Regions from separate parts of the Geodermatophilus sp. URMC 65 genome, predicted to be linked through region 2. Evidence: riboswitches for the same ligand, from Rfam matches in the RefSeq annotation. Region 2 holds a riboswitch; the other holds the start of a gene.
What was found. A riboswitch is a leader RNA that binds a small molecule or an ion and turns the genes downstream of it on or off. The one in region 2 is predicted to bind cyclic di-AMP.
Positions count from the first base shown of each region.

Region 1: linked by a shared signal. The riboswitch ahead of ACWIX7_RS24220 (hypothetical protein) and the one ahead of ACWIX7_RS22990 (aggregation-promoting factor C-terminal-like domain-containing protein) in region 2 are both predicted to bind cyclic di-AMP.

Region 1 is NZ_CP199954.1:5,003,221-5,007,694, reverse strand. It holds gene phaZ (polyhydroxyalkanoate depolymerase) at 1-744, shown strand, start outside; gene ACWIX7_RS24225 (class I SAM-dependent methyltransferase) at 812-1,444, opposite strand; gene ACWIX7_RS24220 (hypothetical protein) at 1,485-2,321, opposite strand; cyclic di-AMP (ydaO/yuaA leader) riboswitch at 2,610-2,762, opposite strand; gene fmdA (formamidase) at 2,993-4,240, opposite strand; gene ACWIX7_RS24210 (AmiS/UreI family transporter) at 4,253-4,474, opposite strand, start outside.
Region 2 is NZ_CP199954.1:4,752,063-4,756,536, forward strand. It holds gene ACWIX7_RS22980 (FMN reductase) at 1-323, opposite strand, end outside; gene ACWIX7_RS22985 (LLM class flavin-dependent oxidoreductase) at 320-1,417, opposite strand; cyclic di-AMP (ydaO/yuaA leader) riboswitch at 1,633-1,793, shown strand; gene ACWIX7_RS22990 (aggregation-promoting factor C-terminal-like domain-containing protein) at 2,011-2,856, shown strand; gene ACWIX7_RS22995 (FmdB family zinc ribbon protein) at 3,009-3,281, opposite strand; gene fmdA (formamidase) at 3,348-4,474, opposite strand, start outside.

The sequences.
Region 1 (4,474 bases), 250 kb from region 2:
ACCCACGTCCTGGCCGTGTGCCAGCCCGCGCCGCTCGTGCTCGCCGCCGTCGCCCTGCTGGCCGCCGACGACGACCCCGCCCAGCCGCGCAGCCTCACGCTGATCGCCGGCCCGATCGACACCCGGGTCAACCCCAACCGGGTCAACGCCAACGCCGGCCGCGTCCCGCTGTCCCGGTACGAGCGGCTGCTGATCACGACCGTCCCGGCCCGGTACCCGGGCGCCGGACGGCGGGTCTACCCCGGGGTCGCCCAGCTCGCGGCGTTCATGTCGATGAACCCGCGGCGGCACCTCGGTGCCCACCTGGGGATGTACCGCGCCATGGTGGCCGGCGACGAGGCGACCGCGGCCGCCACCCGCGCCTTCTACGACGAGTACGGCGCGGTGATGGACGTGCCCGCGGAGTTCTACCTGGAGACGCTGCAGCGCGTCTTCATGGCGCACGACCTGCCCCGCAGCGTCCTGACCTGGCGGGGCCGGCACGTCGACCCCTCGCTCATCGAGGAGACCGCGCTGCTCACCGTCGAGGGCGCCCAGGACGACATGTGCTCACCCGGGCAGACCGAGGCCGCGCACGCGCTGTGCACCGGGCTCCCGCCCGAGCGGCGCCGGCACCACCTGCAGCCGGGCGTGGGTCACTACGGCGTGTTCGCCGGCTCGCGTTGGGAGGCCGAGATCTACCCGGTCGTCCGCGCCTTCATCGCCGAGCACGACACCGCGCGGACGGTCACCCCGCTCTTCTGACGCCTGCCGGGCGGCCGGCCCAGGGTCCGGCCGGCCCAGGGTCCGGCCGGCTCAGGGTCCGGCCGGCTCAGGGCCGGGTCGCGACCAGCGCCGTCCAGCAGCCGGCGAGCCGGGTGTCCTGCGCGGTCACGGTCAGCCCCGCCGCCCGGCACGCGGCGGCGAGGCCGTCCGGGGTGGGCCGGTCGCCGTCGGCGGGGTGGCGGGAGACCGCCCGCAGCGGGCGGCTGTCGACGAAGCGCGCGGTCATCTCGCAGGAGTAGAGGCGCCCGCCGGGCCGCAGCACCCGCGCCGCCTCCCGGACCACGTCCCGCCAGGCGTCGGCGTGGTGCAGGACGTGGTAGCCGAAGACCGCGTCGTAGGCCCCGTCCTGCGCGACCAGCGCCGTCACGTCGCCGCGCTGCACGTCGACCCGGCCGCCCAGGTCGCGGACCGCCGCCCGGCATGCCGCGACGCTCGGCTCGTACCGCTCGACGCCGTCGGCGTGTGCGGCGCCGAAGACCTCCAGCGCCAGGCGCAACCCGGTGCCGCGCCGCCCGGTGCCGAGCTCCAGGACCCGGCCGCCGGGCACCGGCCCGCCCAGCCGGAGCAGGACCGGTGCCTCGACGCGGCGCTGGACCAGCGCACGGACGCGTGAGTCGACCCAGAGCCGGTTGGCGTCGACGAGGGTCGGCGGGACGGGACGGGAGGAGCTGGTGCCCATCGTGCCGTCCTGCCCCGCCGGCGCGGCGGGCAACCGCAGGTCAACTTCGGTAGTTCACGTGCGGGTGGTCCATGTGGTTGGCCGTCGCGCCGCCGCGGTCGGCCATCGCCTTCCAGGAGCCGTTCGGCGAGGACAGCATCCGCTGCTGCCAGATGATGTAGTCGACGCCGAGCTCGTCCCAGTGGGCCTTGTGGTACTCGACGATCGCGTCCCCGAGGGCGGCGTCGGACATCACCATGTAGTCCAGCGCCAGGCCGGACGGGTGGCCGCCCGGGTCGGCCGCGCTCGGGCGGGTGCCGCCCAGGGTGATCGAGCCGGCGCCGGGCACGGCGCTGACGACGGCGTTGGCCGCGGCCTGCACGACCGCGGCGACGGGGCCGGCGGTGTTGGTGACGCGCGCGACCGTGCCGGCCGAGGCGGCCGAGGCCCGGGGCGCGGCCGCCGCGGGAGCTGCCGCACCCGCCTGCGCCGGGGCGGCGGCCTGCGCGGCCTCCGCCTCGGCCTTCGCGGCGGCGTCCGCGGCGACCTTCGCGGCGGCCTCGGCCTCGGCCCGCTGCCGGTCGAGCACCGCCTGGTCGGCGGCGGCCTGGACCTGCTGGGCAGCGGTCTCGGCGGCCTCGCGGGTGCTGCGGGTGGCGGCGAGGTCCTGCAGCGGCTGCAGCTCGGTGGCGACGTCGACCGGGCCGGACCCGGCGGTCAGCCCGAGCTCCTGGGCGACGCTGACGGTCCGCGGCGGCGCGGCCCCGGCCTGCGCGGCCGGCTCGGTGCCGACGACGACGCCGGCCAGGACGGCGCCGGCGGTGGCCGCCCCCAGGTACAGGGCGGGACGGCGGCGTGCGCGGGCGAGGCGGCCAGAGGTGGGAGTGCGCGTGTCCATGGGGATGGGAGTTCTCCGGGGTGCGGGCGCAGCGGCGCGCGGGCGCGCGGAGCTGCGGAGGCGTGCGGACGGCAGGGGGCTGCGGCCGTGCGGCGAGCGCCGGGGCGGGCGCACCGGAGGGGAACGGCGGGGTGCCGGTCGAGCTGAGGTGCTCGGGGGGGTCCGGTGGGCCTGCGCGGGCGACGTCCGCTGCGGACGGCCGCGGGCGGTCAGGTGCGCGAGCGCCCCCGGGACCGGAGCCGGCGGGGTGGTGCAGCGGGGCAGGCGCACGCCATCCGGCGGCTCTCCGTTTCTTCCGTGAGCCGCCTACCGAGTTAGCTGACGGGTTCGGGCGGGAAGCAGCCCTACCTGCCCCCGGACGTGCGTCCAGGAGCGGATTCACCCCAGTACTGCGGTGGGTCCCCGGCTCGCCCCGAAGGGGCGACTCGGCGGCGTCCGCTCGGGCCCCCTTCGGAGGCGGAACGACCGACCGGACCCATCGACCGTAACGGCGTCATCGAACTGTGACAATCCGCGGCCCCGTTTTCGTGAGGTGATGCACGTCGTCCACCCCCGGATCGGGGGCCGGAGGGTGTAGGGGTCCTGCGAGTGCGAGCGCCGGCGGGAAGCCGGGTCGGGGGGCCGGGCGCGGGCGGACCGTCGGCCGCCGGCGCCCGGCCGCAGCACCTCGGTCAGGAGGTGACGCAGACCTGCCCGCGGTCCCTGCGCTGCGGGCCCTGGCCGCCGGGCCGGATGTCCTCGTCGAAGATCTCCGTCGGCAGGAAGACCGAGCAGCAGGCGTTGGGGATGTCCACCACACCACCGATCCGGCCCTCGATCGGCGAGGTGCCGAGGATGAGGTAGGACTGCTCGCCGGTGTAGCCCCACTTCTCCAGGTAGCGGATGGCGTTCAGGCAGGCGTTGCGGTAGGCCAGCGTCGCGTCCATGTAGACGTTCGTGTCGTCGCGGTGGTCGACCGAGACACCGATGAACGTCAGGAACTCCGAGTAGCGCGGCTCGACCCGGCCGGGCATGAAGATCGGGTTGGTCGTGACGCCGTAGGTCTCCATGCCGCCCTTGATGAGGTCGACGGAGAAGTCGATGAAGCCGCCCATCTCGATGGCGCCGCAGAAGTTGATCTCGCCGTCGCCCTGGCTGAAGTGCAGGTCCCCGCCGGAGAGCAGCCCGCCGTCGACGTACACCGGGTAGAACACCCGGCTGCCGCGGGTGAAGTTCTTGATGTCGTGGTTGCCGCCGTTCTCCCGCGCCGGGACGGTGCGGGCGCCGTCCCGCCCGATCGCCCCGAGCAGGTCACCGGTGGCCGTGCCGCCCAGGACGTTGTCGGGCAGCGGCGGCAGCCCCAGCGGCGGGACGCGGTCGGGGTCGGTGGCGATCAGCGCGCGCTCGCGGGCGTTCCAGCGCGCCAGCAGGTCCGCCGACGGCGCGGTGCCGAACAGGCCGGGGTGGGTGATGCCGGTGTACTCGACCCCGGGGACGTGGCGGGAGGTGCACTTCTGCCCGCGGAAGTCCCAGATGGCCTTGTAGGCGTCGGGGAAGTAGTCGGCGAGGAAGCCCCCGCCGTTGACCTTGGCGAAGATCCCGGAGTACCCCCAGCCCTCCCCGCAGTTGGGGCCCTGGACCTGCGGCACCGGGCCGAGGTCGAGGATGTCGACGACCAGGAGGTCACCCGGCTCGGCCCCCTCCACGGCGATCGGCCCGGAGAGCATGTGGGCGTGGGAGAGGTCGACGTCCCGCACGTCGTTGGCCGAGTCGTTGTTGCCGATCTGGCCGTCGGTCCACTCCCTGCACTCCACCCGGAAGTCCTGCCCCGGACGGACGGTGACCGCCGGCGGGATGTCCGGGTGCCAGCGGTTGTGGCCGGGGACGGCCTGGTCCCGCATGGACCTGCTCTGGTCGACGCTGAACACGACCTCGGGCATGGCGGTTTCCTCTCACTGGGCGCCCGGTGCGGCACCGGGCTGGGTGGGGGTGGGCGGAGCGGAGGCGGACAGGGTCCGGCTGAGCGGGACGCTGGCGACGAGCAGGAGCACCCCGAGGGCGGCGACGACGAGGGCAGTGGTGAGCGACTCGCTCCACCAACCGGTGATGATCAGGAAGGCCGGGACGGCGGCCGTGAGCAGCCCCTCCCCCAGGGTCAGGACGCCGACCGCGCC
Region 2 (4,474 bases):
AGGGAGTCCTTGTCCAGGACGTCGAAGAACGTCTTGAACAGCCCGCTGTAGGACGCCGAGAACACCGGCGTCACCGCGATGAGCCCGTCGGCGCCGGTGACCGTGTCGATCGCCGCGCGCAGCGACTCGTTGGCGAAGCCGGTGACCAGGTCGTCGGCCAGGTCGCGGGCGTGCGTACGGAGCTCGACGACCTCCACCGTCGCGTCGTCGCCCCGCTCGCGCAGGGCGGCGACGGTCGCGGCGGTGAGCCGGTCGGCCAGCAGCCGGGTCGACGACGGGGTCGACAGCCCGGCGCTCACGACGGCCAGGGTGCGGGTGGTCATGCGGAGACCTCCTCGAGGGACGCCTGCCGGGCCGCCACCAGCGAGGCGTGGGTCGGGGCGTCGGGCACGTGCGCCGGCTTGAGCGCAGCGAACTCGCGGCGCAGCACCGGCACGACCTCCTCGCCCAGCATGTCCAGCTGCTCCAGCACCGTCTTCAGCGGCAGGCCGGCGTGGTCGATGAGGAACAGCTGCCGCTGGTAGTCACCGACGTAGTCGCGGAAGCCGAGGGTCCGCTCGATGACCTGCTGCGGGGAGCCGACGGTCAGCGGCGTCTCGCGGGAGAAGTCCTCCAGCGACGGGCCGTGGCCGTAGACCGGCGCGTTGTCGAAGTACGGGCGGAACTCCCGGACGGCGTCCTGGCTGCTCTTCCGCATGAACACCTGCCCGCCGAGCCCGACGATCGCCTGGTCGGCGCTGCCGTGACCGTGGTGCTCGAAGCGGCGGCGGTAGAACTCGACCATCCGGGCGGTGTGCTCGGCCGGCCAGAAGATGTGGTTGGAGAAGAAGCCGTCGCCGTAGTAGGCGGCTTGCTCGGCGATCTGCGGGGAGCGGATCGAGCCGTGCCAGACGAACGGCGGGACGCCGTCCAGCGGCCGCGGGGTGGAGGTGAAGCCCTGCAGCGGCGTGCGGAACTGCCCCGACCAGTCGACGACCTCCTCGTCCCACAGCCGGCGCAGCAGCGCGTAGTTCTCCACCGCCAGCGGCAGGCCGTTGCGGATGTCCTGCCCGAACCACGGGTACACCGGGCCGGTGTTGCCGCGGCCCATCATCAGGTCCACCCGGCCGCCGGCCAGGTGCTGCAGCATCGCGTAGTCCTCGGCGATCTTCACCGGGTCGTTCGTGGTGATCAGCGTGGTCGCCGTCGACAGCTGCAGCCGCGACGTCTGCGCGGCGATGTAGGCCAGCGTCGTCGTCGGCGAGGAGGAGAAGAACGGCGGGTTGTGGTGCTCGCCCAGGGCGAAGACGTCGAGCCCGACCTCCTCGGCCTTCTTCGCGATGGTGACGATCGCCTGGATCCGCTCCGCCTCGCTGGGCGTGCGGCCGGTGGTGGGATCGGTCGTGATGTCGCTGACCGAGAAGACGCCGAACTGCATGTCGGTCTCCGTTGGTTGAGAGTGCAACTACCGGCCGGTGCAACGCATCCGGTCCCGTGGTATTCCCCTCGGCCGGCTCCCCCGGAGGGAGGGCGGGCGCCGCACGGCGACGTCACTCGCGTCACACATGTGGTCCCCGGCATTGTCACGGGACGGTAACGCCGCTTACGGTGGCTTCCGTCCGGTCGGTCGTCTCGTCCCCGCTCGGGGAGCCTGACCGGACGCCGCCGAGTCGTGTCCGCCACCAGCGGGCGCGAGCCGGGGACCCACCGCAGTACTGGGGTGAATCCCGCCCGCGTGCACGAAACGCGGGCCGGTAGGGCTGCTTCCCGCCCGAACCCGTCAGCTAACTCGGTAGGCGGCTCACGGAAGAACGGAGCACTCCGCATGCCCCGCCCCCGGGCCCTCGCGGCTCGCCGGTCGACCCGGCCACGCGCGCTCCGCGCCTCTTCCCCGGGCAGCTGACCCGGCACCAGACCGCGCCCGCCGGCACCCCCGATCCGCCGGCGTCCCCGTAGACCGCGCCGCACCGGGCTGTCCCCTGCCATGAGGACCACCCCGCGCGCCCTCCCGCCACGGAGCACCCCCACCTGATGGACACCAAGCAGTTCCCGGCCGTCCCGGCCACCGACGCCCCCGCCAACCGGACCGCCCGGCGCCGCCTGCGGCTGCCCGCAAGCGGCCGCCGTCCGGCGATCCTGCTGGCCACCGCGGCCGCCGGCGCGATCGTGGTCAACACCGTCGTCGGCGCGCAGCCGGCCCCCGAGGCCGAGGCCGAGACGGTCACCGCCTCGATGAGCGTCGCCGAGCAGCTCGGCATCACCGAGGAGTCGGCGCAGCAGCCGCTCGCCGCCCCGGCCGCCACCGAGCTGGCCGCGCTGCAGGACCTCGCCGCCTCCCGCAGCGAGCGCCAGGCCGCCGAGGCGCAGGCCGCGCAGGTCCAGGCCGCCGCCGAGCAGGCCGAGCTGGACCGCCAGGCCGCCGAGAAGGCCGCCGCCGAGCAGGCCGCCCGCGAGGCCGCGGAGCGCGCGGCCGCCGAGAAGGCCGCGGCCGACAAGGCTGCCGCCGAGCAGGCCGCCCGCGCGGCCGCCGAGAAGCCCGCCGCCGCTGCGCCAGCCCCGGCCGCCAGCAGCTCGTCGTCCGCCGCGCCGCGCGGCTCCTTCAAGGAGTACGCGATGAGCAAGGTCGGCAGCGCCCAGCAGTTCAGCTGTCTGGAGAACCTGTGGGGCAAGGAGAGCGGCTGGAACCCCAATGCGCAGAACCCCACCAGCACCGCCTACGGCATCCCGCAGTTCCTGAACTCGACCTGGGCCAGCACCGGCATCGCCAAGACGTCGGATGGCTACCGCCAGATCGACGCGGGCCTGATCTACATCGACAGCCGCTACGGCAGCCCCTGCGGCGCCTGGGCGCACTCGCAGTCCACCGGCTGGTACTGAGAAGGACCCCGTCCTCCCCACCCCTCGCAGGCTCGGGGGGGACCCGGGACGGGGCCGCCTCCTGCCCCCGCCACTCGCGAGCTCGCGGCGGGACCCTGCATGAGGGCCGCCGAGGGCTGTCCCCGCACCGCGGGGGCAGCCCTCGGTCGTCTTCAGTGGTGGTGGCCGCTCCGTCGGGCGAACCGGCGCCCGGACGGAGGGCCGGTGATCACCGGTTCGCCGCTGCGCGCCCGCTCGACGCGCGCGTGGTCGGCCTTCCCGGCGTCGCGCAGCGGCCCTTGCCAGGGCCTGCCGCCTGAGACGGTGTAGACCCGCTGGGCGGGTTGGTCGCAGGAGGGACAGACCGCGGAGTCGGCGACGTCCTGCATGTCGCGTCGCAGGTCGAACGGGCCGCACTGCGGACAGCGGAACTCGTAGAGGGGCACGGGTGTCTCCTGCCGGTGGCGGGGGGCCGGGGCGGCGGCGGGCCGCCGCCCCGGCCCGGGGATCGGTCAGTCCGCGACCAGCTCGCGGCCTCCGCCGGCACCCTCCGGCAGGAGGCTCCGGTCGAAGATGGACAACGGGATGCTGAGCGAGACCGCGCTGTTGGGGATGTCCACCACGCCGCCGATGCGGCCGTCGATCGGCGCCGCCCCGAGGAACAGGTACGCCTGCTCGAAGGTCCAGTCCATCGCCGGCATCAGGTAGTTGATGGCGTTGAGGCAGGCCCGGCGGTAGGCGACCGTGGCGTTCATGTAGTAGTTCCGGCCGTCCTCCACGCTGATGCCCTCGAAGGTCAGGTACTCCGAGTAGTTGGGGCCGACCCGGCCGGGCTTGAAGAACGGCATGTCGGTCTTGTACCGCTCCATCCCGCCCTTGATGACGTCGAAGTGCAGGTCGATGAAGCCGGGCATCTCGATGGCGCCGCAGAAGGTGATCTCCCCGTCGCCCTGCGCGAAGTGGAGGTCGCCGATGGAGAACAGCCCACCGGGTACGAAGACCGGCATGTAGACCCGGCTCCCGACGCCCAGGTCCTTGATGTCCACGTTCCCCCCGTGCTCCCGGGGCGGGATCGTGCGGCAGGCCTCGGCGGCGGCCCGTTCGAGGTCCGAGCCGCTCAGCCGGCCGAGGAGCGCGTCCTTCGGCTGCGGCGGGAGGGCCAGCGCCGGGACCTGCGGCGCACCGGGTGTCTCACCGCCGTGTGCGGGGATGTCCCCGGTCACCCGGTCGGGGTTCTGGTCGATGAGGGCCTGCTCGCGGCGGTTCCACTCGGCGAGCAGTTCCGCGGAGGGAGCGCAGCCGAACAACCCGGGGTGGGAGTTGCCGATGAAGCGCACACCCGGGACGTGCCGGCTGGTGGTCCAGATGCCGTCGAGGTCCCAGATCGCCTTGGACGCTCCCGGGGAGTAGTCGGTGAGGAAACCGCCCCCGTTCTCCTTGGCGAAGATGCCCGTGTAGCCCCATGGCTGGACGTCGAACGGCCCCATGTCGACGATGTCGACCACCAGTAGGTCTCCGGGCTCCAGTCCCTCGATCGCGAAGGGGCCGCTGAGGACGTGGCAGGGGTCGAGGTTCATGGTGCGGATGTCTTCGGCGTCGTCGCTGTTGCGGACCTGGTCGTCGGTCCAGTCCTTGCACT